4 regions of the Bradyrhizobium sp. INPA03-11B genome follow, and region 1 is predicted to be linked to each of the others. Evidence: predicted binding sites of a transcription regulator. Region 1 holds the regulator's gene; each other region holds the start of a gene.
What was found. Region 1 encodes LexA, which represses DNA repair genes until DNA is damaged. Its sites were predicted from a motif close to TGTTCNNNNTGTGTTCNG; they were not measured.
Positions count from the first base shown of each region.

Region 1 (7,895 bases):
GTTGCCGATGCCCTGTCCGCCGTTCTCGCCGGCGCCGAGCCGCTGCCGCAGGAAATGGTCGCGCTCGATGCCGCTTACCACCGCACGCTGGCGGGTGACCTCGCCGCGCTCCGCACCCAGCCGCCGCAGCCGATGTCGGCGATGGACGGCTATGCGGTGCGGGCAGCCGACGCGGCCGATCTGAAGGCCCGGCTCAAGGTGATCGGCGAAGTCGCCGCCGGCCGGCCGTTCGAGCGGACGGTCGGTGCCGGCGAGGCGGTGCGGATCTTTACCGGCGGCGTGATCCCCAACGGCGCCGACGCCGTCATCATCCAGGAGGACACCAGGGTCGACGGCGACCACATCGCGATATCAGAGGCGGCAGCCGCCGGACGGCACATCCGCGCCGCGGGCGTCGACTTCCGCGAGGGCGACGTGCTGCTCGCCGCCGGCAGCCGCCTCTCCGACCGCGCGCTGTCGCTGGCGGCGGCCATGAACTACCCGGAGCTCGCGGTCCGCCGCCGGCCGAAGGTCGCGGTGCTGGCAACCGGCGATGAGCTGGTGATGCCGGGATCAAAGCCCGGCGCCGGACAGATCGTCTATTCCAACGGTTACGCACTGCGGGCGCTGGCGCGGGCCGAAGGCGCCGAGACCGTCGACCTCGGGATCGCCGCCGACACCGTGGAGGCGACCACGGCCGGCATCCGCCGGGCGCGCGAGAGCGGTGCCGACATCCTGATCACCACCGGCGGCGCCTCGGTCGGCGACCACGATCTCGTCAAGAAGTCGCTGGAGGCCGAGGGCGTCCAGATGGCGTTCTGGCGCATCGCGATGCGGCCCGGCAAGCCGATGATGCACGGCCGGCTAGGGCCGATGCGGGTGATCGGCCTGCCCGGCAATCCGGTGTCGTCCTATGTCTGCGCCTTCCTGTTCCTGGTGCCGTTGATTCGCGCGTTGAGCGGCCGAAAAACGATTCATCATCGCCGCGCGAGCGCCCTGCTCGGCCGCGACCTCGCCGCCAACGATCAGCGCGAGGACTATCTGCGCGCGCGCCTGGACGAGCGCGAAGACGGCACGCTGATCGCAACGCCTGTCATGCAGCAGGACTCGTCGCTGCTCGGGAATCTCGCTGCGGCACGGGCACTTCTCGTGCGTCCGCCGTTTGCGCCGGCGGCTGTCAAAGGCACCGAATGCGAGATCCTGACGCTGCCTGAGTGAGGCTTTCGCGGCCCGCTCATTGTGCGTTGCCGAGCGCGTTCACCTGAAATTAAGTGGTTGCAGAACACATATCGAACATATAGTGTCCGTTCATGATTTGTTTCGAGTGCTGGTGTCTACAAACGGGAGGCCGCCAGGGAGCGCTTGCAACAAGCACAATGCTCCTGAGGTCAGGCCCGGCCTGCAGGCCCCACTGAAGAGTCTCGGAATCGAACGACGCTATCAACCGGGGGAATACTCGAGATGCTCACGCGCAAACAGTACGAACTTCTGCGTTTCATCAATGAACGTCTGAAAGAGGCCGGCGTGCCGCCCTCCTTCGACGAGATGAAGGATGCGCTCGACCTGCGCTCGAAGTCCGGTATCCACCGCCTGATCACTGCGCTGGAGGAGCGCGGCTTCATCCGCCGCCTACCCAACCGCGCCCGCGCCATCGAAGTCATCAAGCTGCCCGAGCTCGCGGCCGGCGGCGGCAACGGCCGCCGCGGCTTCACGCCGAGCGTCATCGAAGGCACCCTCGGCAAGCGCACCAGCACGCCCCCGGTCGCCGAGGACGACGGCAACCGTCCGGTCGCCGTCCCCGTGATGGGCCGGATCGCCGCCGGTACGCCGATCGAGGCGCTGCAGACCCGCAGCCACACCATCAGCGTGCCGCCCGACATGCTCGGCGCCGGCGAGCATTATGCGCTGGAAGTGCGCGGCGACTCGATGGTCGATGCCGGCATCCTCGACGGCGACATGGCGCTGATCCAGCGCAACGACGTCGCCAACACCGGCGACATCGTGGTGGCGCTGATCGACGAGGAGGAAGCCACCCTGAAGCGCTTCCGCCGCCGCGGCGCGTCGATCGCGCTGGAGCCGGCCAACACCGCCTATGAAGTGCGCATCCTGCCGCCGAACCGGGTCCGCATCCAGGGCAAGCTGATCGGCCTCTATCGCAAGTACTGAGTTGCAAATACTTGCAGCGGCGAGGAACGAGCAACACGTCGGATCGTTCCTTGGAAGATAGCGCAGCATGCGGCCAGCCCGATGCGCTCCGATACCTCTCACGCAGCGTCGCGTGTTTGTGATTGAGGCGGTCTCAGGCCAGTCGTAGAATAGCCCAGAAACGAGCAGACACTCGTTCGCTATCGTCCACTCTGGTAGAGGCCCTATGCCTCAAGGAGAGGCACGGGTCGCTACCTCGAAATGAGGAGCCAACCGATGTGTGACTATAGTCTGCACGCCGTGGCATCGCGCCCCGCCATTGTCGGAGAGACGCTGATCACGACGACCTTCCGCGGCACGTCGACCCGCGGCTTTGCTTCGGAGAACGATCCCACTGTCGCGGTCTGCATGCTGCCAGGCACCGAGCTCGCTTTCGCCGAGAACGTTCGCTACGACAGCCGCTGGATCTGGACCAAGACGATGAACTTCCGCGTCGGCGTGTTCAACGAAGTCGAGCCCGACGTGCCCGACCGCCATCACGACGCGGTCGAATTCCCCGACGGAAGCCATGTGCTGGTGACCCAGCTCGTCGAGGGGCAGCGCGTCAGCGTGCTGCAACTGCCGGCGCTGCATCCGCCGGTCGAGCAGAAGCCGAAGGTTGTGGAGCGGCGGCCCTCTGCATTCGCGTCGCTGTTTTTGGGTTGAGCGCATCGTCGCCGCGGAATGAACCGTTCGGCGGCGGATGACCTAAGCGATTTCGAGCGACCCCGGACGTCGGGTTCCGGGGCGCATCTGGAGATTTGCGTCGGCGGACGGCTTGGCGCATCATCGTGCACGGAGGACGTGCGCGGTGGTCGATAAGGTCACATGGCAAAAAGCTGGACGCGTCACAGAACCGGGCCGCTACATGTTCCGGTTCGGCTGGCTGACGGTCACGGCCGACGACCTGAAGGTCTGGGAACGGTTTCCCGAGGCGGTCTTCACTCTCGTCAAGAAGCCCGACGGCGGCCCCGACTCCGACGAATACCATCTCGGCCTGTTTGAGCTGCCCTCCGGCACCTCGCTCGATCCCGGCTAATCCTCGCCTTACTAATCCTCGCCTTGCAGATCGACCTCGGACGGCGTCGCGTCGACGGCGGGCCGCGGCGCGGCGGTGGGCGCGCGCAGCGTGGTCTCGCTCTCGCCATAGCCGGGAACCGCCGGCGACCACGGCCGGTCGATCCCGCCCGGCTTGACCGCATCGATGGCGTAGCCGTCCCGGTTCCGCCGCAGCATCAGCGCGCCGTGGCGCCGCAGCCGCTCGGCGTCGATCACGGAGGCGGCGCAGTCCCGCGGCGGTGGCGGCCGCGCGGTCACGATCAGCGCCGCGCGCTCGCAATCGTCCGCCAGCGCCTCCGGCCGGGTCGCCAGCGCGACGAAGGCGCCACCGGGCCCTTGCGTCACGCAGCCGCTCGGATCGCAGGAGACCCCCTCGCCGAGCGACGCATCCGCGGCCGTTCGGGCATCAGCATCGGCCGCCAGCCATTCCTTCACGAGAAAGGCATCCTTGGCGCTGTGCATCAGATGCAGCCGGCCGTCGCCGCCACGCACCGCGACATTGCGGCCATCGGCGGAGACCAGAACGTCCGGCTGCGGCACCCGCACCGCCCAGACCGAGGCCACCACGAGCAACGAGGCCCCCGACCAGCGCAGCGGCGAACGCAACAATCCGAGCAGGATCAGACCGGCACTCGCCAGGATCATCGGCCCGACACCGAACGCCGCCATCCGGCCGACCGCGCCGGGCAGCGCCGCGACCCATTGCGTCACCAGGATCATCCAGTCGATGCCGAACCCCATGATCGCCCAGAACACGCCGTCGAAGCCGAACGGCATGGCGAGGAGCCCGAGCAGGCCCGCCGGCATCACCACGGCCGACACCACGGGCATGGCCGCAAGGTTCGCGAGCAGCCCGTAGGGCGTCACGCGATGGAAGTGGAACGCGGCGTACGGGGTCGTCGCGAGCCCTGCGACCAGCGAGGCCAGCGTCAGCATCGTGAGCTCGCGCCCGCCCCACAGCGCGACCCGCGCGGTCGCCGAATGGTCCGGCGATGCCAGAAGGTTCGGCAGCCCGATCTGCACCAGCGCCACCAGCCCGAGCGTCGCGGCGAACGACATCTGGAAGCTCGGATGCACCAGCGCCTCCGGCGCGATCGCGAGCACGATCAGCGCGGCCACTGCCAGCGTGCGGAAAGTGATCGCGCGGCGGTCGACGATCACGGCGATCAGCACCACGGCCGTCATGAAGAACGACCGCTGGGTCGCGACCTCGGCTCCCGACAGCAAGAGATAGAACGCCGCGGCGACCAGCGCGGCCGCCGCGGCCCATTTCTTGATCGGGTGCCCCGCCGTCAGCGCCGGAAACAGCGCAAGCAGCGCGCGGATCGTGAAGAACACGACGCCTGCGACGACAGCCATGTGGTAGCCGGAGATCGACAGCACGTGGCCGAGCCCCGAGATGAACATCGCATCGTTGACCGGCGTCGTGATCGCATCGCGCCGGCCGGTGAGCAGCGCGGTTGCGATCGCGCGCTGGTCGCCGTCGAGCGTGGTGCGGATGCGTGCGTCGATCGCGTCGCGCAGCCACTGCATGAAGGCGGCATAGCGCAGCGCGAGGCCACCGGCCGCCGGCGGCTCCCTGGTCTTGACCGCACCCATCACGAAGCCGGAGGCGCCGATGCCCTGGAAATACAGGTCGCGGCCGAAATCATAGGAGCCCGGACGCTGCGGCCCGAGCGGCGGCATCAGCCGCGCCTTCAATTCGACGAAGCTGCCGACTTCGGGCGCGGTGCCCTTCTTCACCGAGAGCCTGACACGCTCCAACTTCGTGTTGTCGCGCGGGCTCTCCATCGAGACCACGCGCAGCACGAAGCGATCGGTCTTCTCTCTGATGTCGCGCGTCTCGACAAAGCCGGTCAGCGCTACCGAGAACATCGGCCGCGCCAGCACGCCGTGAGCGATCCGCGCCGTCTTCCATGTCGCCATGGCAAAGCCCGCAGCAACGGCAGCCAGCATCACGATGGCAGGAAACACGCTGCGCCGCCGGAGCAGCAGCGCCAGCAGGCAGAGCACGATCGCGACAGTGGCGGCGACCGACAGCACCGGCTCGTGCTCGGCCGCAAAATAGAATGCGATGCCGGTGCCGAACGCGACCGGCACCCACGGCAACAGCCGACCGGCGCCCGCCTCCGCGCGCGCCCACTGCCGCAGCGTCTCGACGAAGGGCCGCCAGATGCTGGCAGGTGTCGGCAGATAGCCGCCGGCAGGAACGGCGGCACGCGGCGGCCACGTCCCCGCGTAGCCGCGTTTGCCGCCCGGCGTCGTGCCCTGCTCCGCCATTCCACTTGTGATCCCTGCCGGGCGGCAAGGCTACCGGAAGCAGTGACCTCACCGCTAGCGGAACGGATGCAGAATACGGACCGGCAAGGCGGGATACGAGGACCGACCTGCGCCGCGCGGCTCCCCGCACGGGCCATAGCTCCTGCCCGCGTCAGACCGATCGAGCCGAAAGTCGCATTAGGTACCAATCCGGTTGGGATTAGACTGCCCTGACGCCTGCATTCCCGGACAGACAGGGATGAGGCGGTAACGGCTCGCGGCACTGAAGGCCGCTGGAGCTCTTCTCAGGTGGTCCAAAACTCCCCTGAGACCAGGCGTTGCGGACGAACTCGCAAATCTCGCCTGCAACGCCGCGCACCACGCGCACTCCGCGAGCGGATTGATCGCTGAAAAAACGCGAGGAGTAGCGTCTGCATTTGATAGGAGCAGCACATGGCAATTCAAGTACCTAGCGATTTTCGTCGCGTGATTGTCGCTGCGTCAGTGGGAAACATCATTGAATGGTACGACTTCTATATTTTTGGCAGCCTTGCCGCCGTTCTATCGGTCAAGTTCTTTGAGCAATCCCACCCCGTCGCAGCCCTGCTGAGCACAATCGCACTGTTCACTGCGGGTTTCCTGATCCGTCCGCTGGGGGCCTTCCTGTTCGGATGGATGGGCGATCGGGTCGGCCGCAAATATACATTCCTCATTACGTTGAGCGGAATGGGCCTGGGAACGGGAGCGATCGGACTGATTCCAACCTATCAGTCGATCGGCCTGACGGCCGCATTCATTCTGTTCGGTTTGCGGATGATCCAGGGTCTGTGCCTCGGCGGCGAATATGGCGGCGCGATCACCTATGTCGCCGAGCATGTTCCGGACGACAGCCGCGGCTACTACACGGGCTGGCTACAAACCTCGCCGACACTCGGGATCGTGGTGTCGCTGGCCGTGATCGTTCTGACCCGGACCTGGGCCGGCAATCAGGCCTTCGACGAATGGGCGTGGCGCATTCCGTTCCTGCTCTCGTTCCTGCTGGTGGCCATCGCCATCTACATCCGCCTCCAGCTGCAGGAGACGCCGATTTTCCAGGAGATCAAGGCACGCGGGCAGATGACCAGGAATCCGTGGAAGGAAGCCTTCCTCAGCGCCAACATCAAGTACATCGGCATCGCCATCGTCGTCCTGATCGGACAGGGCGTGGTCTGGTACAGCGGTCAATTCTGGGCACTGTACTTCCTGCAGCAAGTCTCCAAGGTCGATCCGCTTACCTCGGCCTACATCGTGGGAGCCGCACTGCTGATCGCAACGCCGAGCCTGATCTTCTTTGGCTGGCTGTCGGATCAGATCGGCCGCAAATCCGTCATCCTCGGAGGAATGCTGCTTGCCGCGATCACCTACTATCCGCTGTATCTGTGGCTCGGTACGGTCACGCAGCCAGGACACATCAACTATCCGGCCGCCATCTTCATCATCTTCATCCTCGTCTGCTATGTCGGGATGGTGTACGGGCCCGTCGGCGCGTTCCTGGCGGAATTCTTCCCAGGAAGGATCAGGTACACCTCAGTCTCGGTGCCGTATCATATCGGCAACGGCTGGGGCGGAGGCTTGGTGCCGTTCATCACATCGGCCGCTTTCGCGGCCACCGGCAGCATCGGCTACGCGCTGATCTACCCGATTGTCGTTCCGGCGGTGTGTTTCGTGATTGCCCTGCTCGTCATGCCTGAGACACGCAAGACCAGAATTTGGGAGCAGATCGAGGCGAGAGCCGCATCGTAAGTGACCTTGCTGCGGGGCGACTGCGGCAGGAGTCATGGCGGTCTTCCAGCACGTGCGGGACGATGATTCTGAATCGTCCCGCACTCGCCGTCCCTTGCGTGATTTCTGTGCAGAACTTGCGTCCGCGTGACATCGACGCGGCCTGGAGAGGATCCTGCTCCATGCAACCAAACCCCTGCGGCCGCCAGTGATAGGCGGTCAGACCAACGCTTCCGTCGGCTTCCTCTCAGCCAGCCCGGTGATGCCACCGATCGTGCCACCAGGTGGTGAAATCACGATCCGTCGTCAGCTCCCAGCAAGCGAGCACGATCACCACGATGCCGGCGAGCACGCTGCCCGTCGTGGCCGATCCGTGTTCGTAGCTGAACGTCCAGGGTGCCAGCACCAGAGCCAACCCCATCAGCATCTCGCCCCATTCCTCCAGATAGGACGGAATGATGAATGCCTCCAAGGCAAACAGCACGACGCCCAATCCGAGTGCGATGGAGATCCAGAGAGCTGCCCCGGAGAAGCCCAGTGCAAACGGCGACGCGACCAGCCAAACGCCCACCAACAGGCTGGCAGCATCCTGCCAGTGTTGAATGCGCATAATCCTCACCTCCCTCTCTCCAAGGATATGGTGCGGCGGGGAC
Region 1 covers NZ_JASGSR010000022.1:82,487-90,381, reverse strand. Annotated here, with positions in the region: gene glp (gephyrin-like molybdotransferase Glp) at 1-1,197, shown strand, start outside; gene lexA (transcriptional repressor LexA) at 1,441-2,145, shown strand; gene QMZ05_RS11940 (hypothetical protein) at 2,401-2,829, shown strand; gene QMZ05_RS11935 (hypothetical protein) at 2,975-3,202, shown strand; gene QMZ05_RS11930 (ComEC/Rec2 family competence protein) at 3,214-5,502, opposite strand; gene QMZ05_RS11925 (MFS transporter) at 5,935-7,263, shown strand; gene QMZ05_RS11920 (SPW repeat protein) at 7,490-7,852, opposite strand.

Region 2 (7,895 bases), on a different contig from region 1:
TGAAAGGCGTGGCGGTAGTTCATGCTCTTATCGCACTGCGCTCCTGAGGGAGCGCATGTTGTACTTCGTCATGCCCGGTCTGTCCCGGCCTTCGCTAAAGCTTCGGCGGGGTTAACGTCTGATCTCGGCGAAGCCTTGGCGTAGCCGGCTCCCGGGCAGCTGGGCCTCATCTCGCCGGTTTCGTGACGGCATCGACGACCGGACGCTCCGCGCGAAGACGCGCGTCCGCCTGGCGATGACGCGGAGCAGGCTTCAGCCGCCGCGAACCGGCGGCATCAGCACCTGATCGCGGCGGCAGGCGCGGCGATCGATTTCCTCGCAGGACCGGAATTGCAGATCCTTGCTGAGGCAGATCCGCACTTCGCTGAGCCGCTTGCTGTCGCAGGTCACCGAGATCGCGGAGTTGCTGAGCCCGGGATTGGCCTTGATGAATGCCGTCTCGAGTTCGTCGGGCGCGACCGTCTTCGGCTCCGACAATTGCAGGAATTCCTCGGGGATCTTCACCGCGGCCCGGGCCTTGCGGATCGCTTCGAAATAGGCGCGCTCGCCGAGGCCGGAGCAGGTGCCGTGCTTGTCCCACTCGTTGTAGATCAGTCCGGGCGCCGGCATCAGGTCGAGCATCGAGGTCATGATGTTGCGCGCGAGCCGCGGCGAGGGGCGCTGGCAGTATTCCGGAAAGCCGCGCTCATATTGCGGCCACAGGCCGTGTACCACGAAGGAGTAGGGCCGTCCGCCGCACTGCGCCTGCGTGCCACGGCCGTTGTTGCCCCGCTCGCTCGCCGCCTCGCAGAATGACGGCGACCAGGACAGCGACAGCACGTAGAAATCGAACTCGCCCGGCGCATTCTGGCGGCGATCCTGGGCCGAAGCCCCCACCGCTCCAGCCAGAACAAAGGCAATCGAAATCAGAAATCGGGAAATTGTGACCAACCGAGGCATCAAACGCTCCCCTCACGCGACCGTTCGGAGCCTAGCAGGCCACCGGAACATTTCAAGAACAAAAAGCCGCCGTCTGAATGGCGGCGGCTTCTGCTTTACCAATCCGGTCGGAGATCAGGGCCGCGCGGCCTTGCAGGACGGATTATAGGCCCAGTTGCGGTCAAGCCCGGCGACGCACCATTCGACGCCCTGGTTGAAGCCGGAAAAGCCGCCGTCCTCGATGATCGAATAGTGCACCTTGCGCACCTTGCCGTCGCTCAGCATGGCGTCACCCGAGCAGTAGCGGCGCGGAATATTGTCGGACTGCCAGGGGCGGAATGCGGTTTCGTGAATCCGGCTGAAGCCGGTGATCACGAGCGGGGAATTCCAGAAGGTGGCTTCCTTTTCGTGGAATTGATCGCTGATGGTCGTCAGCGCCTTTTCGCACGGCGCCACATTGCCGTCATAGCGCGGGCCTGACAGCCAGAAATTCAGCTCAAACGGATTGGCGGCCTGCGCCGTGCCCCCGAAGGCCAGCGTGCCGACCACGAGTGCGGCGCCAAGGCCAAGCGTGCGGCCGAGTTTGTTGCGGGAGTTGAACAGGTTGCGCATGGGAATCCACCCGATTATCCGATGCGGCCGACGGTGCCGTGAACCCCCGGCAAGGTCAAGTGCAGCGCGGCAACACCTGCCGAGAAGTCCACCTTTAGCTGCCGGCTCGTTCTTTTCACCGTCGCCGGCGCACTCTATGTTGGGCCTCAAGCGAAATGGAGTCTGCGATGCGAACGAAATTGGCCGCGTGTCTGGTTGCCGTTAGCGGGATGCTCGCCGTGGGGCCGGCGCAAGCCGATTGGTTGCAACCGGTGCCGCCGTTCAAGGGCAACGATACCGGCGGTATCATCGCCTATTCGCTGGCGGCCCAGACCGATGCCCGGCAGCTTGCCGTCGACCACTGCGCCTCCTACGGCAAGGTGGTCAAGTTCCTGGCCGTTCAGCGCTACCCCGGCGGCTACATCTCCTTCGCCTGTCGCTGGGTACCGTATGGTGCCGCCGAGAGGCCACTGCGCACGCTCTACTGAGCGCGCCTTAAATCCTCCGATCGTAGCCGGGAGCTAGCCGCATGACACGACAGCTTGCCTTGCTTGGCTCTGCCGTTTGCCTTGTGCTGTCCACCGGCGCCGCAAGCGCCGTCGACCTGCCGATCCGCAAGGCCGGTCTGTGGGAGATGAAGATGGTGCGTACCGGCGGTCCGATGCCGGAAATCACCATGCAGCACTGCACCGACGAGACCACCGACAAGGAGATGAGCGCGGCGGCCTCGCCGATGGCCAAGGAAGTCTGCTCCAAGCAGGACATCCAGAAGACCGCGACCGGCTATGTCAGCGACAGCGTGTGCAGCGTCGCCGGCATGTCGATGCAGAGCCATGCCGAGATCGTCGGTGACTTCAATTCCGCCTACACGGTGAAGAGCACCTCGCACGCCGAGGGCGGCGCGGCCGGCTCCCGCGACACCACGATGACCATCGAGGCGAAATGGCTCGGCGCCTGCAAGAGCGACCAGAAGCCCGGTGACATCATCATGCCCGGCGGCATGAAGATGAATATCAAGGACATGGAAAAGCTGAAGGGCCTGCTGCCCAAGCAGAAGTAAGGCGCAGCGCTTCCGGTAGCGGCCGCGCGCCTGAATGCATCGCCTCTCTCATGCCGAGAGGCTGCGATACTGTTCACCCCGTCATTGCGAGGAGCGATAGCGACGATGCAATCCATGCTCCGCGTACGCTGTGCGATGGATTGCTTCGCTTCGCTCGCAATGACGAGGATAGGGTCCGCGCGAAGCGCGGCCCGGTGACAGGCTCCACGCGTCTCGAAGCGTCGACGGCCCATCTGGTGGCGGTGCATCCTTCGAGGCTCGCTCCGCTCGCATCTCCAGCGACAATGCCGGCGTCGCGATCGCCTGGGCGCCGTAATTCATCGTCAGGAGATTGAGATCGGGAGCTGCTCCGTAGCCAATCTTGTCGTTGTAGTAGGAATGCCCGTAGTCGACGCCGAACAGCGCCGTGTTCGTGGAGCTCGAGGCGAAGCTGGCGCTCAAGCAGGGATTCGATCTCACTGCGGCCTACACTCATCTCAACGTCGTGATCACGCAGGGCAATCCCGACACCACCGGCAACGAGCTCTCCGGCATTCCGAGAAATTCCTTCGCCGCGTTTGCCAAATACACCTTCCAGTCCGGCGTTCCGGTCGAAGGGCTCGGGCTCGGTCTCGGCGTCCGCTATATCGGGACGAACTTCGGCAACGACCAGAACACGTTCCAGAATGCGGCGACGACGTTGTTCGATGCGGTGATCGATTACGATCTCGGCAAGCTCGACCGGCGCTTCCTCGGCGCCACCATGCGCGTCAACGCCACCAATCTGTTCGACACGCGCTACCAGACCTGTCAGTCCGGCTACTGCTATGCCGGCGAACGGCGTCAGGTGATCGGCACCTTGTCCTACCGCTGGTAGCTCAGGCTTGTTGTTTGGACGCGTTTTCTTCACGCGAACCGGCGCCCACTTCGCTCGAAAACGCTACGCTACACCGGCACCCGCACCTGCGCCCGCAGGCCGCCCATCGGGCTTTCGCTGAGCATGATGTCGCCGCCATGCGAGCGCGCGATGTCGCGGGCGATTGCAAGTCCGAGGCCGGTGCCGCCTTCGTCCTGGTTGCGGGCATCGTCGAGCCGCAGGAAGGGCTTGAATACTTCCTCGCGCATGTTGGCGGGGATGCCGGGGCCGTCGTCGTCGACCGTGATGTTGAGATAGCGGTGGTCGCGCTGGCCGGTGATCGAGATCGTGTTGGCGTGGCGCGCCGCGTTGGACACGAGGTTGGCGAGGCAGCGCTTGAACGAGGCGGGCTTCACCGTGACCACGGGCAGGCCGTGGAATGCGACGGTCGCGGTGTGGCCGTGGCGCTCGGCGTCGCTGCGCAGCTCCTCGAGCGCCATCGCCATGTCGGTCGGCTGCGCGACCTCGCCGGAATCGCCGCGCGCGAAGGCAAGGTAGTCTTCCAGCATCATCGACATCTCGTCGACGTCCTTGCGCATCGCGTCGATCTCGGGACCTTCGCCGATCAGGGCGAGCTCGAGCTTGAAGCGGGTCAGGATGGTGCGCAGATCGTGCGACACGCCGGCGAGCATCGCGGTGCGCTGCTCGATCGAGCGCTCGACGCGCGCCTTCATCTCGATGAAGGCCTGTGCCGCGCGCCGCACCTCGCGCGCGCCGCGCGGCCGGAAGTTCGGCGCCTCGCGGCCCTTGCCGAAGCTTTCGGCGGCGTCGGCGAGCCGCAGGATCGGCTTGATCTGGTTGCGCAGGAACAGCACGGCGACGATCAGGAGGATCGTCGAGGTGCCGAGCATCCAGAAGATGAAGATCTCCGAATTGGAGGCGTAGGCCGCGCTGCGCTGGGCGAAGATCCGCATCACGGAATCGTCGAGCTGCACGCGGATCTCGACCAGATTGGACTTGCCGACGGTGTCGATCCAGAACGGACGGCTGATCTGGCGGCCGAGCTGCACCGAGAGGGTCTGGTCGAGCAGCGAGAAGAACGGCTTCGGCCCCGGCGGCGGCATGTCGCCGGCGGGGAGGAAGTCGACCACCAGCTGCAGCTTCTGGGCGATGTGGCGAAGCTGGGCGCGGTCCTTGTCCTGCGGATAATTCTTGTAGACGTCGATCAGCGCGGCGATGTCGGACACCACCGCGGCCGACAGGCGCCGCGTCACCGTGTTCCAGTGCCGCTCCATGAACACGAACGCCACCACGGTCTGCAGGATCACCATCGGCACGATCATGATCAGCAGCGCGCGGGCGTAGAGGCCGGTCGGCATCCAGCTCTTGAACGCATTGCCCATCCAGCCGTTCGCCTTCGAGACGCGCTGCGAGGCGTTCTTGATCAGGGTCAGGCCGGAGTCGAGCGTGCTCATGTGATGTCTTATGGCGAGGCGACCAGGCGATAGCCGATGCCGCGGACCGCCTGCAGGAACAGCGGATTGGCGGGATCGTGCTCGATCTTGCGGCGCAGGCGGTTGATCTGCACGTCGACCGCGCGTTCGTTGACGGTGCCGCCAGAGGTCAGCTCGGCGCGGGGCACGGTCTCGCCGGGCGCGCTGGCGAGGATGCGCAGCATCTCGCGCTCGCGGTCGGTGAGATGGATGATCTCCTCGCCCTGGCGCAGCTCGCTGCGTTCGATGTGGAAGATGTAGGGGCCGAACGCGATCTGCTCGACCACCGTGACCTGTGGCGGCGCGGTGCGCTTGAGGATATTGCCGATGCGCAGCACCAGCTCGCGCGGCTCGAACGGCTTGGCGACATAGTCGTCGGCGCCGATCTGCAGGCCCTCGATGCGGGCCTCCGCCTCATGGCGGGCGGTCAGCATGATGATCGGCACCGTGGAGGAGGTGCGGATGAAGCGGGCGAGGTCGAAGCCGTTCTCACCGGGCATCATCACGTCGAGGATGAGCAGGTCGAAATGCAGCCCGAGCAGCTTGGCGCGCGCGTCGGTGGCGCTCATCGCCGTCGTGACGCGATAGCCTTCGCCGGACAGAAAGCGCGACAACAGGTCGCGAATACGCCGGTCGTCGTCGACCAGCAGGAGATGCGGCGCGTCGTCGGCCGGCTCGACCGGCGCGCGCATCATGGTTGCAGCCTGCACCAGGTTCACTCCCTTGTTTTCTTGCCGCCGCCGAAGATCGCTTCGAGCACCTTGTCGGGATCGTCGCGGTCGATCATCGCGCGGAGGAACTGGCGAACCGTCTCGACGCCGGCCGGATCGATGCCGGCGATCGCGCGGTTGATGCGGTCGGTCTGCAGCCCTGCGAGCTTGGCGACCAGCGCCTCGCCCTTCGGCGTGGCGTAGAGCAGGCGCTGCCGGCGATCGTTGTTGCCGGTCTTCTGAACGATGTAGCCCTCGTCCAAGAGCTGCTTGAGCACGCGCCCGAGCGATTGCTTGGTGATGCGCAGGACGTCGAGCAGGTCCGCGACCTTCAGGCCGGGATAGCGGGTGACGAAGTGGATGACGCGGTGGTGGGCGCGGCCGAAACCGAATGCCTCCAGCTCCTGGTCGGCGTCGCCGACAAAGTCGCGGTAGGCGAAGAACAGGAGCTCGATGATGTCCCAGCGCAGGTCGCGTCCACCCGCCGCAGGAGCCTGATCGTCTCCCTGCGAATCGGGCTTGGCTGCCATGCCTGAGAAATTTATGTCAGTCATATTGACGTATCTTGGGTTCAATGTTACAAAACTGCCTGTCACGACGAAACATTAGGTCGTTTCGTTTCCGACAGCGTTTGAGTCGGCCTGAAAGAGCCTCAGAGGCGGTTTGGGCCGCAAATTGGACTACCGTGCGATTGTCGAGCGGCATTTCGGCAAACATACTGGACTTCAGCGTTCCGCAAAAGCATGTCTAAACCGCATGTTGGCGATGGAAACCGGCCGCGCGGCCGGTGGGTGGTGAAGTCCGGGCCAGCCGAGCCTGCTGGCTCCGGGGGAAACAGGCCGGCGCCCGGTATGGCGCCGGTTCCGACAGCGGAAAGCAAGAAAAATGACTTTGAAATTCGACATCCAGCCTTCGCCGAACGCGACCTCCGACAAGGATCGCGCGGCGAAGCTCGTGGACCCGGGCTTCGGCCGCGTCTTTACCGACCACATGGCGATCGTCCGTTACAGCCAGGGCAAGGGCTGGCACAGCGCCCGCGTTGAGGCCCGCGCGAATTTCCCGCTCGATCCGGCCGGCGCAGTGCTGCACTACGCCCAGGAAATTTTCGAAGGTCTCAAGGCCTACCGGCGCGATGATGGCGGCGTGAACCTGTTCCGTCCCGACGCCAATGCCCGCCGCTTCCACGATTCGGCCGAGCGCATGGCGATGGCGCCGCTGCCCGAGGATGTGTTCATCGACGCGGTCGAGCAGCTGGTGCGGATCGATCGCGCCTGGATCCCGGGCGGCGAGGGCAGCCTCTATCTGCGGCCGTTCATGATTGCGAGCGAGGTCTTCCTCGGCGTGAAGCCGTCGGCGGAATACATCTTCTCGGTCATCGCATCGCCGGTCGGCTCCTACTTCAAGGGCGGCCCCGCACCGGTGTCGATCTGGGTGTCGGAGAATTACACGCGCGCCGCGATCGGCGGCACCGGTGCCGTGAAGTGCGGCGGTAACTATGCCGCCAGCCTGCGCGCGCAGGCGGAGGCGATCGAGCGCGGCTGCGACCAGGTCGTGTTCCTCGATGCGGTCGAGCGCCGCTACATCGAGGAGCTCGGCGGCATGAACATCTTCTTCGCCTTCGACGACGGCTCGCTGCTGACGCCGCCGCTCGGCACCATCCTGCCGGGCATCACCCGCGACTCGATCATCGCGCTTGCCAAGGATGCTGGCACGCGCGTGCGCGAGGAGCCCTACACCATCCAGCAGTGGCGTGCCGACGCCGCCAGCGGCAAGCTGAAGGAAGCGTTCGCCTGCGGCACAGCGGCCGTGATCTCGCCGATCGGCAAGGTATGCTCGGCGAGCGGCGATTTCCAGATCAGCCGCGGCGTGGCCGGCCCGGTCGCCATGGGGCTGCGCAAGAAGCTGGTCGACATCCAGTACGGTCGCACCAACGATCCGCACAACTGGATCAGAAACGTCGCCTGACACGCGGGGGGGGGGCCACCGCTGACACGCTTCGATTTGGCGCCTCTTCCTGTGCAAGGGAGAGGCGCTTTCGTTTTGGGACACCGGCGAGCATGCCGATGCTTGGCCCGGCCGTCATTTTTTCATGTTGCCGGCCGTCATCGCATGAACGGCCTGCCGCGAGCGCGCGACAAAGTCTCGCTCCCGCTTCAAACAATCCCCCACTTGCGTGATGACATGACCAAAACTCTCGTAACACGTCTGACCTGTGCCGTGCTGATCACGGCTGCATTCGCGTTCGCCGGAACGAGCACCGCGCGCGCCGAGGACCGCTCGCCGGTGAT
Region 2 covers NZ_JASGSR010000041.1:31,633-39,527, forward strand. Annotated here, with positions in the region: gene rlmJ (23S rRNA (adenine(2030)-N(6))-methyltransferase RlmJ) at 1-23, opposite strand, end outside; gene QMZ05_RS19005 (ribonuclease T2) at 253-939, opposite strand; gene QMZ05_RS19010 (hypothetical protein) at 1,054-1,530, opposite strand; gene QMZ05_RS19015 (hypothetical protein) at 1,698-1,997, shown strand; gene QMZ05_RS19020 (DUF3617 family protein) at 2,039-2,569, shown strand; gene QMZ05_RS19025 (TonB-dependent receptor) at 2,976-3,425, shown strand; gene QMZ05_RS19030 (ATP-binding protein) at 3,494-4,879, opposite strand; gene QMZ05_RS19035 (response regulator transcription factor) at 4,888-5,610, opposite strand; gene QMZ05_RS19040 (MarR family transcriptional regulator) at 5,613-6,137, opposite strand; gene QMZ05_RS19045 (branched-chain amino acid aminotransferase) at 6,493-7,572, shown strand; gene QMZ05_RS19050 (DUF2314 domain-containing protein) at 7,789-7,895, shown strand, end outside.
Region 2: a site for LexA is predicted at 983-1,000, ahead of QMZ05_RS19005 (ribonuclease T2). Genes of this name have one in related genera too.

Region 3 (7,895 bases), on a different contig from region 1:
GGACGCGACAGGATTCAGAACACGCTCTGGTTCATCGAACACGAGCGCGAGCGATTGCGTAAGATCAAGCCGAGGTCCGTCATCGTGCTGGTCGGGACCAACAACATCTACCTCGACAAGCCGTGCGGCGTGATGGAATCCTATCAAAAGCTGTTTGAAGAGATCAGGGCGCTTTGGCCGAACGGCAAGATCTACTCGATCCAGATCCTTCCGCGAGGCGAGCAAATGAAGGGTGCGGCCGAGAACATTGGATCGGTCAATTCCGAACTCAGCCGAAGAAGCCGGGAACTCGGAATCAGGACGATCGACGCCTCCAACATCGCATGCGGACGGACTACGCCGTGCGCCAATTACAAGAGCGATCTGCTGCACCTGACGCCATCCGGATACGAAGCTCTGACCAGGATCGCGAGGGACGGCATCGGTTCATCGTAGGCGTTCAGCGCGGCTGCGCGGTAACGAGCGCCAGCAAGCGCTGCGCCAGCGCTCTGCTGACAATGATCGCTTGCCGCCATTCGTGCGGCGGGTAGACGGGACCGCGAGCGATCCTCGCGCGCGGTCCCATCTCCTAGGTCAGCATCGAAATGATCGACTGCAGCTGATCGGATGCTGACGTCACGAGCCCGTCGAACGACGTCTGGCCGTGGGCGGCCGCCCGCAAGATGCATTCGGCAACCGCCGCCTTGAGACCGAACACGGATTGATCGGCCGGGACGCTTGCCATCACCGTCTCTAGCGCATCGCGCATCGTCTGGATCAGTTCGGCGCTGAACTTCATGGCTATCCTCCGCATGCGCAGGATAGACCGGGCGGGCCAGGCCACCACTCACAAGCCCGCGATTCCAAATTGCCTTTTCTTAATGCGATGACAGACCGGTGAACCGGCGCAGAGCTAGAGATCTTTCTCGGCCAGCTTGCGGAAATCGTCGGGCACCGAACGAACGACCTCCAGCGCCGCCGAACCGTATCCGATCGCATCCCAGCCAAACCGATCGCGGACCTTGTCGATGGCACGGTCCGCCGCCCAACGCGCCAGCCCAGCCGGGCTTCCGGCGCGAAGCGCCTCATCGGCCAGTCCAAGCGGAAGCTCGAGCGCGAGATCCCAATGCTCCTCGAGGTGCGACACCGAAATCGCCAGCAGCGAAATGAAGTTCTCGCTGGGGTGATCGGCTAGAGCTGCGCGCACCAGATTCTCGGCGAGCCGGGCGAGGATCGTCGTCGTGCAGATCGGCGCATCGAGCGTCATCGAGCGCGTCACCGATTTCAGGTCGGCGAAACGAACGCGCACCGTCACGGTTCGTCCGGGCCGGGATTTCGCCCGCAGCCGCGTGGCGACGCGATCGGCGAGATGAAGCAGCGTCGGCCGAATGACCTGCTCGATCGCGGGCTTTCGGCCAAGCGCCGATTGTGCGCCTGCCGAGCGCGCGCGCCGATGCGGCTTGAGTTGTCGCGGATCGCGATTCCAGGACAGCGCAGCAAGCTTCTCGCCCGCCGCGGGACCGAGCAACCGTGTCAGCGAGCGCTCCGACAATTTGGCGAGTTGACCGATCGTCGAGACGCCGATCGCGTCCAGCCGTGTCCGGGTGACCGGTCCCACGCCCCACATCAATTCAACCGGCAATTCATGAAGGAAGCCGAGCTCGGCGTCGGGATCGACGACGACAAGTCCATCGGGCTTGGCAACCTGCGAGGCGATCTTCGCGAGGTGCTTGGTGCGGGCGACGCCGACCGAGATCGCAAGGCCGAGCTCGGTGCGCACGCGCCGCCGGATCGCGGCGGCAATTTCGGCGGGCGCTCCGAACAGATGAGTGCAGCCGGCAACGTCGGCAAACGCCTCGTCGATCGAGATGCGCTCGACCAGCGGCGTGAAGTCGCCGATCACCTTGATGGCCGCGTCGCCCAGCCGTTGGTAATCGCTGAAATGGCCGCCGACGAAGATGAGCTGCGGGCAGAGCCGGCGAGCTTCCCGTCCCGACATGCCACCGTGCACCCCGAAGGCCTTGGCCTCATAGGACGCTGCAAGCACAACGCCGCCCCCGACGGCGACCGGCTTGCCTTGCAGCGACGGCTCGAGCAGCTGCTCGACCGACGCGTAAAACGCATCCAGGTCCGCGTGAAGGATGGTGGCTGCGGCTGCCATCTCGGCCCGTTCATCCCTGACCTGAGCAAGACCGCCCGTCCTTGGACGCTACGACGGCCAAAAGAACAAATCAAGAACATCCTCAAGCCCGGTCGCCCCGGAATTGTTACAGGCGCACGCGCCGCGAGCGATGCCGTCTTCGTCAGCGCGCGTTCGCGTGCGCTCCGCGTCGACGCACATCTCGGCTCGCGCGATATCGAAGCGAGAGTGGTGTGGTTGAGCGACCGCGAGGCTGTTGGCAGATCGCTCGGCATCCACGATGGCACGCTTGGCCGACGACGCGCGCGACGACGCACGGCTCTCGCATCTCCGCTGCGCTGGTGCGCGCGGGCCGGCATGCTTTGACGGACGGGCTTTTTCGGGTAGACATCCTGAATGACCGACCACTCTCATCAGGTGGACTTCCAGGCTGCGGCCTACCTATACAAATGGCCTTCTCTCGGCAATTCCAGGCGAGAGGATCGCGCGCCGTATATGATCGTCAACGGAACGCTCGACCAATGCATTCGGGACTTCATGGGCAAGCCCGAGAAGACCCGACATCTCTATGAGATCCGGACCAAATCGCAGCCTCCCCTCGTTCCCGATGTGCTGTCGCCCGAGCACGTGATCGAGCTCTCCAGGCTTCGGGAATTTCTCTGAGCTGCGCCGGTGGAGTTTGATTCCGGCGGTCGCGTTCGCCGGCGGACTTATCCATCCGTCGTGCGCCTGAAGGCGGATTGTTTGCCCGTGGGGGAGCCGCTACAGTTGCCTGGCTCTCCGACTGACGGGCATCCACGACGGCATGTTTGATCTGCTTCGACCTCCGCTGAGGTTCGCACGTCGCCCGCGCGGGAGAGCAACGGCTGCACGACCGCTTGATGGGACATCGAGGGGCGCCACATGAGATTCAACCTGGCGATCCTGAGCGTGCTGGCCGCAAGACCCGAGCAGCGGATTCCGCTCGAAGAGGTCAGCCGCGAAGTCAAGCGCATGATCGCCGCGGGCGATGCGGCCACGAAGCTGAAGCGATCGTCCGAACTTGGCGACGCCGACGTGTTCCAATCCGGATGGGCCTCGATCAATGAGACCGGGCTGCAGATCACGGAGACCGGCCTCGCGCTGTGGCGCTCGCTCGAAGCGTCCCGCGCCGAACAGGAACTCGCCGAGCAGGAGACCGGCGAACCGCAGGCGGAGCGATTGGAGATTGCTGCGGCCGACACGCGCGATGCGATCGGCGATGCCGTGGTCGAGCGGCCCGACGATATTGCTCGCCAATTGCCGCGCCTGATGGAAGAGCTTGCCGATCGCGCGACCGCGAACGCAAGCCGCTCAACGGCAGCACCCGACCTGCCCGCACGCGCTCCGATCGTCCCCGAGCCGGCATTTGGCTCGATTCATCCGACGGATCGAAACGATTCCCGGCTGTCGCAACTTGCCGGATGGCTCGGCGCCAGAATGCCCAAGCTCCGCCGCGCGCGGAAACGGCGATCCACGGACGACGGACCGGATCGACGCGCCGATAGCCGCGGCGGAATGACCGGGCTCGCCGTTGCGTGCCTCAGCCTGATTTCGGTCGTCGCATGCGTTGCCGCAGCGATCGCACTCGGCCAGATCTCCACGTTGAAGTCGGACAATGCCGCGCTGCGTCGAGAGCTGGTCCCGCTGAGGGAGCGTCTTGCGAGGCTCGAACAGGAAGCTGCGAAACGCGAAGCCACGGAGCAGGACGAAGCGCGGGACAAGGCCGAAGCGGAGAAGAAGACTGCGGACGCCGCCAGCGAACAGGCTGCGCTCAACCTCTCGCGCGAAGAGATTCAGCTGATCAGGGAATACATCAAGGCTGCCCCTTCGGCCGGCGCGGGGGCGCCGGCGGTCAATGTCGGCGATCCCATCACCGGCGGAATGATCCCGCTGCCATCCGCGCTGACGCAGAAAGTTCCGCGGCTCGTCGGTGCGCGATTTGCGACCCGCAATGGCACCATCATCATCAGCGCGCGAAACAGCCGCCGGGTCGATGCCGTGCTGATGCCGAACTAGCCCATCACGAGATTAGGTTGAGCTGCATCGGCGTCGAAAGTTCACCTCTCCTTTGGGAGAGGTCGATTTGCGCAGCAAATCGGGTGAGGGCTTACGGTCTATCGAGGGAGCAAGAGCCCTCACCCGGATTGCACTGGACGATGCTTCGCATCGCCAGGCGCAATCCGACCTCTCCCCGGTGGGGAGAGGTGAAGCGAGCGCGCGGCCAAAGCGATTCGATCCAGGTTCATCGCGCTTTAGCCCGGCGCTACGGCGTCATTTGCCGCCTCGGGGGTCGATCAGGCTACGGCTGATTGTTCGGCGGCCGCTCGATGAACTTCCGGCTGCCGTTGAGAAGCTCGAGGTTGTTGGCGATGACCGGGTTGCCCGGATCGAGCGCATACGCCTTCTCGAACTTGCGCCGCGCGCCGCCCAGATTGCCGCGCAGCATGAGGGAATATCCCTGGTCATTCAGGATCTGCACGGTCTCGCCGCCAAGCCGGATCGCCTGCGCATAGGCCTGATCGGCAAGATCGAAGCGGCGGATCTTGTCATAGCTCGCCGCGAGCCCGACCCAGGCGGTCACGTCCTTTGGCGATTTCTCGACCGCATCCTTGAAATAGCGCTGCGCTATACCGTAATTGCCGCGGTTGTAGTGCTCGAGGCCCAACCGCACCGGCTCGTCGGAGGGATAGTATTTGACGTCGGTCGGCTCCTGCACGGGGTCGCCGCCCGGCGGATCCACGGGCGCGACGATCGCGGCTTCCCGCGTCGTGTAGTCACATCCGGCAAGGCCGGTCGCCAAGCAGCAGCAGATCAACGCCGGCGCGAGACGATGCAGCCCTCGTCCCGCTCCCCAAGTCCAGCGCATCTCTTGCCCCATTCGAAACACCATCGCGAAACTACCTACGAGAAACAGACCGCGCGACCGAAACACTGAGGCCAGCGCCAGAAACCAACGTCGCACTTCCCTTTCGAGCCTGCTCCGGTATCTGGCCCACGCCGCCAGGGTCGATCGAGAAATCGACGTCCCAACGCCAAATGCCACCAAACCGAGACCGTCAGCTCACTCCTATTTGCCCACCCCGACGGCCACCGAGCCTCCGGTCCCCGCTCCCAATCCGGTCGTGTTGACATTCTGAATCGTGGTGATCGGCGGCGGCTGGCCCATCGCCTTGGTCGGATCGCCAAAGTCGGGCAGCTGATCGACCGGCCGCGACGTGGTGCCGTAGCGTTTCACCGTCTCGGTCGCACGCCGCCCGTCATACGCGATCCTGCGATCGCCGACATAGGCCGGCCATGGATGGATCGTGTGGGTGGCGGCGTTGACCTCCTTGGCGTTGCCGGCGCTCATCGTGATGGTGTCGGAGCGCTGCACGTAGCGGTCCATCTCGTCATGCCCGTAGACGCCGTAGCAACCGCCGAGCAGCAAGGGGGCGAGAACAGCCAGATATCTGATGGTCATCTATCGCCTCCTCTAGTTCAGGGTTTTCACGACCGGCTGGTCTGCAGCGGCAGCCGGTGGCGGAGCGCGGACGACCGCACTGGGCGCGATGATGTGGCCATAGGGTCCCTTCACGTCGCCGCCGGAATTGACGTAGTCGTCGTAGCGCTTGCGGACTTCCATCTGGCCGTTGAGGAAGAAATCGACATCGTTGGCCGGCAGGCGGGAGTCGAGCGGCGATGCCAGTTGCTGGCCGGGCGCCGCCGGCGCAACCAGGCGCGGCGTCACGATAATGACCAGGTCGGTTTCCTGCTGCTGGTAGGACTTGCTGCTGAACAAGCTTCCAAGCACCGGCACCGAGCCGATCCAGGGCAATTGCGACACGTCCTGCTGGTTGCGGGTCTGCAGCAGGCCGGCGATGGCGAAGCTCTGGCCGTCGCGCAACTCGACGGTGGTGCGCGCGTCGCGGCGGGTCAGCGAAGGAACACTGGTGCCCTGGATCGTGATCGAATTGGCGAAGTCGAGCTCGCTGACCGATGGCTCGACGCGGAGGTTGATCAAGCCGCGCGAGAGCACGGTCGGGACGAAGGCCAGCTCGACGCCGAATTTCTTGTACTCGATCGACACGGTCGGAAAGCCGGATGACGACTGGGTCGGGACCGGCACCGGAAATTCGCCGCCGGCCAGGAAGCGCGCCGCGTCACCGGAGAGCGTGGTCAGGTTCGGCTCCGCCAGCCGGCGCGCCAGGCCCTTGGTTTCCAGCGCCGTGATCAGAAGGTCCACCGAACTGCCGTTGCTGGTCCGAAGAATGCTGGTCAGCAGGCTGCCGAACGGGGCCGGAGACACGCCGCCGGCGGACCCGACCAGCGTTCCAATCGTTCCCAGCACAGGAAGGCTGCCTGTGGGCGCGGAGCCGACTGGACCGCCCCCGGCACCGAACTGACCGTTGTTGGTGTTGATACCCCCAATGGGAGTTCGGCCAGCGGCGACAACGCCACCCTGCCCCGAAATGCCGATGTTGGTTCCATTGGCGTTGGCCGCCATCAGGTTCACACCGAGGTCGCGCCCCGCCTGGCGGTTGACCTCGAGGAAGCGCACCTCGAGCATCACCTGCTGCGGCGCAGCGACGCTCATCGCGTTGACGACGATGCCGCCTTCGGGAACGCTGCCCTTGGCAATCGCCAGCGCCTTCTCCGCGACGACCGCGTCGGCGGCTATGCCGCTCAGCACCACCTGGCCTTCGGACGCGGACACGCGAATGCCGCGCGTTCCGGTGCCGGATTGGATGTTCTGCTGCAGATTGCTGATATCGAACGTCACCTCGACATCGAGAATGCCGATCTGCTTCATCGAGCTGTCGAACAGGATGACGTTGGTGGTGCCGGTCTTCTTGCCCTGGACATAGACCAGATGGTCGCTCAGCGATTTGACGTCTGCGATGTCAGGCGAACCGGCCACGATCGTCGAAAATGCCGTTTCGAGCCTGAAGGTGCGGGACTTGTTGACGGTCACCCGGACGCGCTGGACGTCGCTCACCTCGCTGACGAAGACGCCGCCGGATGACTGAGCCCGCCGCTCCGCGGCGACGGCAGGATCGGTGAAATGAAACAGGGCAACCGCAGCGCCAAACGCCATCGCGCTCAAGGCGACCAGCCCAAGTCCCGCATCAACCGAAACGCGACTTCCCATCATGCCAATCCCCTTCGCCGCGTCTCCGCGACGATCCCCCGTAAACCTACGGCCTCGACGTCCCGATCACTCCAGTTCGTGCACCACGCCGTAGAGCTTACAGTCTGTCCGACTACAAATCGTTACTCGCGAAATTCCCATTCCCTGGCGTGTCGAGCCGAACCAAGACGCAGTTCGCTCAGTAATCCCCACCCGCCACACCGCTAATGGCGGCTCCGGATAATCCCCCGCCGCGCGCCCTGATTGCAAGGAAAGAGCCCAGCCGGTCAGCGCCAACCGCTGAGAAAACTGCCCGATGTTGCCAGGGTGCACCACTTCCGTAGCCCGGTTGGGTTATTGGCGGCCCGCGCAGCGGCGCGGGCGTCCGGGCGGACGCCTGCCCGGACGATCCAACCCCGGCCAGCCCCGAATCGGGCTTCTCAGAACGGAATCTGGGTGGTCACGCTCGGCGCGTTAAGTCGGGTGCCCCAGATCGGCATCATCATCTGGAAGTTGGGCGAAGCTGCCGTCACAACGATCGGACTGGTTGCCGTCGCCGGGGCGTTCAGCGTCGGCGTGAGGCCACCGGCATACAGGAAGGGAGCCACCGCCTGCTTCGCCGTATCCGTCGGCAGCGGATCGCCCGAG
Region 3 covers NZ_JASGSR010000074.1:23,882-31,776, reverse strand. Annotated here, with positions in the region: gene QMZ05_RS26850 (GDSL-type esterase/lipase family protein) at 1-435, shown strand, start outside; gene QMZ05_RS26845 (hypothetical protein) at 569-778, opposite strand; gene dinB (DNA polymerase IV) at 893-2,140, opposite strand; gene QMZ05_RS26835 (hypothetical protein) at 2,516-2,782, shown strand; gene QMZ05_RS26830 (hypothetical protein) at 3,023-4,156, shown strand; gene QMZ05_RS26825 (tetratricopeptide repeat protein) at 4,440-5,006, opposite strand; gene QMZ05_RS26820 (hypothetical protein) at 5,208-5,600, opposite strand; gene QMZ05_RS26815 (type II and III secretion system protein family protein) at 5,613-7,271, opposite strand; gene QMZ05_RS26810 (TadE family protein) at 7,688-7,895, opposite strand, start outside.
Region 3: a site for LexA is predicted at 2,202-2,219, ahead of dinB (DNA polymerase IV). Genes of this name have one in related genera too.

Region 4 (7,895 bases), on a different contig from region 1:
GGCGCTAGCCGCCGTTGCCGTTCTCGCCGTTTTCCTCTTCCGGAATGTGCTCGACCGAGACCACGTGCTCGTCCTCGGCGGTGTCGAACACGATCACGCCCTGGGTCGAACGGCCGGCGACGCGGATGTCGGCGACCGGACAGCGGATCAACTGGCCCTTGTCGGTGACCAGCATGATCTGGTCGGCGTCCTCGACCGGGAACGACGCCACCAGATTGCCGTTGCGGTTGTTGACGCTCATCGCGACGATGCCCTTACCGCCGCGGCCGGTGGTGCGGTACTCGTAGGACGAGGTCCGCTTGCCGTAGCCGTTGACGGAGACGGTCAGCACCACCTGCTCCGCGGCCGACAGTTCGGCATAGCGCTCCTGCGACAGTTGGATCGCATCGTTCGCCGTCTCCTCGCCCTCGGTCTCGACCGGCTCTTCGGTCGTGGCCTCGCCGGCCACCGCGCGGCGCATCTTCAGGTAGGCCGAGCGCTCGTCCGAGGTGGTGTCGACATGGCGCAGGATCGCCAGCGAGATCAGCCTGTCGGCCTCGGCCAGCGCAATGCCGCGCACGCCCATCGAGGTGCGGCCGGTGAAGACGCGGACATCGGGGACCGGGAAGCGGATGCACTGGCCGCCGGCGGCGGTCAGCAGCACGTCGTCGCGCTCGGTGCAGATCTGCACGTCGACGATCGCCTCGCCCTCCCCGAGCTTCATCGCAATGATGCCGGAACGGCGGACGTCGACGAAGTCGGACAGCTTGTTGCGGCGAACGGTGCCGCTGGTGGTCGCGAACATCACGTCGAGATTGCCCCAGGAGGATTCATCCTCCGGCAGCGGCATGATCGTGGTGATGCGCTCGCCCTGCTCCAGCGGCAGGATGTTGATCAGCGCCTTGCCGCGCGCGTTGGGGGCTGCCATCGGCAGCCGCCAGACCTTCTCCTTGTAGACCTGGCCGCGCGACGAGAAGAACAGCACCGGCGTGTGCGTGGAGGCGACGAACAGGCGCGAGACGAAATCCTCGTCGCGGGTCTGCATGCCGGCGCGGCCCTTGCCGCCGCGGCGCTGAGCCCGGTAGGTCGACAGCGGCACGCGCTTGACGTAGCCGGCATGCGAGACGGTGACGACCATGTCCTCGCGCTGGATCAGGTCCTCGTCCTCGACCTCACCTTCCTGCTCGATGATCTGGGTCTTGCGCGGGGTGGCAAACTGCTGCTTCACCTCGGCCAGCTCGGTCTTGACGATGCCCTGCACGCGCGCACGCGAGCGCAGGATGTCGAGATAGTCGGCGATTTCAGCTGCGAGCTTGTCGAGCTCCTCGGAAATCTCGTCGCGCCCGAGCGCCGTCAAGCGTTGCAGCCGCAGATCGAGAATGGCCCTTGCCTGCTCGAGCGACAGGCGGATCGTGCCGTCGTCGTTGATCCGGTGCCGGGGATCGTCGATCAGCGTGATCATCGCCTCGACGTCGCGCGCCGGCCAGTCGCGCGACATCAGGGTGTCGCGCGCCGTGTTCGGATCGGGCGAGGTCCGGATCACCCGGATCATCTCGTCGATATTGGCGACCGCGATCGCAAGGCCAACCAGGATATGGGCGCGGTCGCGCGCCTTGCCGAGCAGGAACTTGGTCCGGCGGGTCACCACCTGTTCGCGGAACGCGACGAAGATGGTGAGCAGATCCTTCAGGGTCATCGTCTGCGGACGACCGGAATCCAGCGCCAGCATGTTGGCGGGGAAGTTGGTCTGCAACGGCGTGAACCGGTAGAGCTGGTTCAGCACCACATCCGGCACCGCATCGCGCTTCAGCTCGATGACGACACGATAGCCGTCGCGGTCGGACTCGTCGCGAAGGTCGCCGATGCCCTCGATCTTCTTCTCTTTCACGAGGTCGGCGATGCGCTCGACCATCGTGGCCTTGTTCACCTGATAGGGAATCTCGGTGATGATGATCGCTTCGCGGTCCTTGCGGATGGTGTCGATCGTCACCTTGCCGCGCATCACGATCGAGCCGCGGCCGAGATGATAGGCGGAGCGGATGCCCTGGCGGCCGAGGATGATGCCGCCGGTCGGGAAATCCGGGCCCGGGATGATGTCGATCAGTTCGTCGATCGTGAGCGCCGGGTTGTCGATCAGCGCCACGCAGGCGTCGACCACCTCGCCGAGATTATGCGGCGGGATGTTGGTCGCCATGCCGACGGCGATGCCGCCGGCGCCATTGACCAGCAGGTTCGGGAACCGGGCCGGCAGGACCGACGGCTCCTGCTCGGAATTGTCGTAGTTCGGCTGGAAATCGACGGTTTCCATGTCGATGTCGGCGAGAACGGCGAGCGCCGCCTTGGTCAGCCGCGCTTCGGTATATCGGTAGGCCGCCGGCGGATCGCCGTCGATCGAGCCGAAATTGCCCTGGCCGTCGATCAGCGGCACGCGCAGCGAGAAATCCTGCGCCATGCGGACCATCGCGTCGTAAATCGACTGGTCGCCATGCGGATGGTATTTACCGATCACGTCACCGACGACGCGGGCGGATTTGACGTATTTCTTGTCCGGCGTGTGCCCCTGCTCATGCATCGAATACAGGATGCGCCGGTGCACCGGCTTGAGCCCGTCGCGCGCATCGGGCAGCGCACGCGACACGATCACGCTCATCGCGTAATCGAGGTAGGACTTCTTCATCTCGTCGAGAATGGAAACGGGACGAATATCTGAGGGCGCCGGCGGCTCGCCGGGCTTGTCATCTTCGTTATCGGACAAAGGGGAAATCCGGTCAGTTTTACTGGGGAATCATATAGCCCATCGGGGGCCTGAAAACCACCCCTGAGCGGCTCCGGCAAGCCGTTTTTCCCTTCGTTTTTTCATACACTTACCAGCCGCATTGTGGGCTTCCCGCGGGCCTGCTTTGCACTGCGATCGCAAGACGGTGGGGACCCGATGGAACCGGCCCCGCGACGCCCTCAATCGCCCAATCAGTGGCCGAAAATCACGGCGTGCATGATCCGCCCGGGCATGAAGGTGAACAGCCCGGCAATGACCAGCGCGCCGAAGAAAATCCCGATCATCGTGAACTTGTGGCTGCGGGCATTGTGGCTCCGCGCCGCCATCACGCCGAGCACCAGCATGACCAGCGAGAAGATCGACAGCAGGTGGATCGGGCTCCACGGGCCGACCAGGCGGATCTGATGGATCCAGAACGAGCTCCCGGCGACGACCAGCATCAGGATCACCCAGATCCAGCCCAGCGTCCGGTGCGGCAGCGTGCCCTTGGGTGCGGCGAGCTGAATGGAGCCGAGCACGAAGGCGGCCATCGCGGCGAAGGCATGGAGCGGGATCGCAGGCGCAGCGTCGAGCAATGGCGCGAGGCTCATGGTGGCGGCCCTTGAATTGAGCTGGCGGCCAAACATCGCTCGCCGCAGGCCGATGTAAATATCATTCACATCGGCCTGTGTCAAAGTCAGGGGAACTCGTCCTCGCCGCCTCCAGAGATTCGTGAGTCAGCAAGCGGCTATGGAGTTATCCTCATAATTCACACGAGGAAATTGCCATCACGCATCGCAACGCCGCTCCGGGAAATGATCTTCACGGAGCGACGGCATGAGCGCCGGAAAGCAACGTTCGATCAGAACGGGATATCGTCGTCCATGTCGCTGTTGCGGCTGCCGCCGCCGGCGGCCACCGCGCGCCGCGGCGCCGAGCTGACCGGACCGGACGAGCCGAAATCGCTGCCGCCGTCATCGGAGAAGCTGCCGCCTCCACCGCCGCGCCCGTCGAGCATGGTGAGGTTGGAGTTGAAGCCCTGCAGCACGACTTCGGTCGAGTACTTCTCGACGCCGGACTGGTCGGTCCATTTGCGGGTCTGCAACTGACCCTCGATGTACACCTTGGCGCCCTTCTTGAGGTACTGCTCGGCGACCTTGCAGAGGCCCTCGTTGAAGATCACGACGCGGTGCCACTCGGTCTTTTCCTTGCGCTCGCCGGTGCCCTTGTCGCGCCAGGTCTCCGAGGTCGCGATGGACAGGTTTGCGATCGGACGGCCGTCCTGCGTCCGCCGGATTTCCGGATCCTTGCCGAGGTTTCCAACCAGGATCACCTTGTTCACGCTTCCTGCCATCGCATCATCTCCACTCAAAAACCGGGCGTCCGGACATCGGCCGCCGCTCTCAACCTTCGCCACTTACTTTGCAGGCGTCGTGGATGACCCTATACGCCGGCGCCGGCCCGCCGCCTTTGCCCGTGCGCGGTTATCCACGATTATCGAGATATAGCACCGCAGCCGATCATGTTCCAGTTTTGTTCGCCACAACCAGCCGTAGCAGCGGCGAATGGCGATGGAACCGCAGCCGATTTCGATCCCGGCCGCCGCGGGCTTGATCAGCCTTTGAAAACACAAGCTAAATCAACTGCTTGTATCAGCCTTACTTCTTCCGCAAGTGTGGCTTTTGGGAGACGGCGCTTCCGGTTGAATCAGCGTATAGCTACCACCCATGACGCGGGCGCTCGCGTCTGAGGTCGGCTTCGGGACAAATTGGAAGCCGATCGGGGAGCTGGGAGATTGATGATGAAGAAGTTTTTGCTCGGTACGGTTGCCCTGATTGCGTTCGCCGCGCCTGCTGCGGCCGCCGACCTGGCGGCGCGCCCCTACACCAAGGCGCCGCCGATGATCGCCGCCGTCTATGACTGGAGCGGCTTCTACATCGGCGTCAACGGCGGCTGGGGCTCGAGCCACAATTGCTGGGACCAGGTCCCGGGTGGCGTGTTCATCGGATCGGATGGTTGCCACGACGCAACCGGCGGCGTCGCCGGCGGTCAGATCGGCTATCGCTGGCAGGCTGGCGCCTGGGTGTTCGGCCTCGAAGCGCAGGGCGACTGGGCTGACCTGAAGGGCAGCAACAACAGCGCGCTGTTCCCGGGCCTGTTCACCAACCAGTCGAAGATCGACGCGTTCGGCCTGTTCACCGGCCAGGTCGGCTACGCCGTCAACAACGTGCTGCTCTACGCCAAGGGCGGTGCGGCGCTGACCGACAACCGCTTCAACACCTACTTCACGCCGACCGGCGTGCTCGCCGGCAGCGCCAGCGACACCCGCTGGGGCGGCACCATCGGTGCCGGCATCGAGGTCGGCTTCGCGCCGAACTGGACCGCTGGTGTCGAGTACGACCACCTGTTCATGCAGGACAAGACCTACAACCTCACCACCCCCACCGGCGCGCTGTTCAGCAGCATCCGCGACCGCCAGGACGTCGACGTCGTCACCGTCCGCGTGAACTACAAATGGGGTGGCCCGGTGGTTGCGCGCTACTGATCGCGCGATCCGGTTTGATCCAGACCAAAGGCCGGCCTCGCGCCGGCCTTTTTGTTTGTGGGGTCGGCCGTGAGCGGTGGTGCCGCGGTTGGCGACATCCTGCGTCGCTACAATGCCGGGCTCGTACCTTCCCCTGCCTCGGCCAGCGACACGCGCTGGGACTCGGCTTCGAATACATATCCGCAGCGAAGTACTGAGGCGGCCTCAGCTCACGCATCACTGCCTCGCATCGAAATATCGGAGCCGGACTCGCGCCGGCTGTTTCGCTGCGCAGGCACGCCAGCGCGGGCCGTTTTCCGTGCATTGTGGTTTCACAGATACACAACTTCCAGCATTTCTCTGTAGAAGCACGCGTACGTCACGCAACACTGCCGCGACGCTCCCTTCAAATGCGTGAAGGGGGACAACAAGAAAATGGGCAAGAAAAACGGGATTTGGACTTTGAAAATCAGGAATGTTCTGCTGGCCTCGGCCGGCCTGTTTGCCCTCAGCGCAATTGCACCGGCAATGGCCGCCGATCTCGCCGCACGCGGCCCCTACGTCAAGGCTCCGCCGCCGGCCGCGATCTACAACTGGACCGGCTTCTACATCGGTGGCTTCGGCGGCTACGCCAGCGAGGATTCCGGCAATCCGAAGATGGAAGGCGGCTTCGCGGGCGGCACCGTCGGCTACAACTGGCAGGCCGGCAACATCGTGTACGGCATCGAGGCCGACGGCGGCTGGGCTGACGTCAACGCTTCCGCCACCGCGTTCGGCATCACCGCGACGAGCAAGATCGACGCGCTCGGCACCGCGCGCGGCCGCATCGGCTTCGCGGTCGACAAGGTGCTGTTCTACGGCACCGGCGGCTACGCCTGGGTCGACAACAAGCTGACCCTCAGCGCGGGCGGCGTGAGCGCATCGCAGAGCAACTTCCACTCCGGCTGGACCGTCGGCGCCGGCATCGAAGCGTTCATCGCGCCGCAGTGGTCGATCAAGGGCGAGTACCTGTATCGCAGCCTCGGCGGCGAGACCTATTTCGGCGTTCCGTCGGCCGACATCAACCTGCACAGCGTCCAGTTCGGCGTGAACTATCATTTCGGCGGCCCGATCGTCGCCAAGTACTGAGCCAAATACTGAGCCGATCTGCGAGCAGATCGCACGGAAAGGCCGGCCTCGCGCCGGCCTTTTTGCGTCAAAGCGTTTTCGAGCGAAGTCTGTCCCGGACTTTGATCCGGGATGGATCCCGGTTCGCGCCAGGAAAACGCGTCAAAACAGAAATCTGGAACCTGCCCTGCTGACGGCTGCTGCCATCAGGCAAACTATCCGTTGATGGACGCTATTCAGCACTGGAAATTGTCGGCCGTTCTTCCTACGTTCCAGTCCTCACACCCCCATCGGCGCAAGCTCCCGGCATCACCGGCGATGCGCGCCCAAAAAAGGCGCCCAAGCATGCGCCCGGAACCGTCGCAATGGATGAAGTGCTCAAGGCGAAGCGCCAACAGAACGCCGGCTCCTCATCGCGCGCCATCACGATCCGCGGCGCGCGCGAACACAATCTGAAGAACATCGACGTCGAGATTCCGCGCGACAAGCTCGTGGTGTTCACCGGCCTGTCCGGCTCCGGCAAGTCGTCGCTCGCATTCGACACCATCTATGCCGAGGGCCAGCGCCGCTACGTCGAGTCGCTGTCGGCCTATGCGCGGCAATTTTTGGAGATGATGCAGAAGCCGGATGTCGACCAGATCGACGGCCTGTCGCCGGCGATCTCGATCGAGCAGAAGACCACCTCGAAGAACCCGCGCTCCACCGTCGGCACCGTCACCGAGATCTACGACTACATGCGCCTGTTGTGGGCGCGCGTCGGCGTGCCCTATTCGCCCGCCACGGGCCTGCCGATCGAGAGCCAGATCGTCTCGCAGATGGTCGACCGCGTGCTGGCGCTGCCGGAAGGCACCCGCCTCTATCTGCTGGCGCCGGTCGTGCGCGGCCGCAAGGGCGAATACAAGAAGGAGCTCGCCGAGTACCTCAAGAAGGGTTTTCAGCGCGTCAAGATCGACGGCACCTTCTACGAGCTCGCCGAGGCGCCGGCGCTCGACAAGAAGTTTCCGCACGACATCGACGTCGTGGTCGACCGCATCGTGGTGCGTCCCGATCTCGCCCAGCGCCTCGCCGAAAGTTTCGAGACCGCGCTGAAGCTCGCCGAGGGTCTTGCGGTGATCGAGTATGCCGACGCGCCCGCCGCGGCCGCGCAGGACGAGAAGAAAGAGGACAAGAAGAAAACCGCGAAGATCCACGACAAGAGCGGCCCCGAGCGCATCCTGTTCTCGGAGAAGTTCGCCTGTCCGGTGTCCGGCTTCACGATCCCCGAGATCGAGCCGCGCCTGTTCTCGTTCAACAACCCCTATGGTGCCTGCCCGGCCTGCGGCGGCCTCGGCGTCGAGCAGCATATCGACGAGGACCTGGTCATCCCCGACAAGGAGCTGACCCTGCGCAAGGGCGCGATCGCGCCCTGGGCGAAGTCGTCCTCGCCCTACTACATCCAGACCCTGACCGCGCTCGGCAAGCACTACAAGTTCACGCTCGACACCAAGTGGAAGGACCTGACCAAGAAGGTGCAGGCCGCGCTGCTGCACG
Region 4 covers NZ_JASGSR010000020.1:85,113-93,007, reverse strand. Annotated here, with positions in the region: gene gyrA (DNA gyrase subunit A) at 5-2,734, opposite strand; gene QMZ05_RS11145 (DUF2306 domain-containing protein) at 2,947-3,345, opposite strand; gene QMZ05_RS11140 (single-stranded DNA-binding protein) at 3,597-4,088, opposite strand; gene QMZ05_RS11135 (outer membrane beta-barrel protein) at 4,536-5,279, shown strand; gene QMZ05_RS11130 (outer membrane beta-barrel protein) at 5,727-6,386, shown strand; gene uvrA (excinuclease ABC subunit UvrA) at 6,731-7,895, shown strand, end outside.
Region 4: a site for LexA is predicted at 4,258-4,275, ahead of QMZ05_RS11140 (single-stranded DNA-binding protein). Genes of this name have one in related genera too.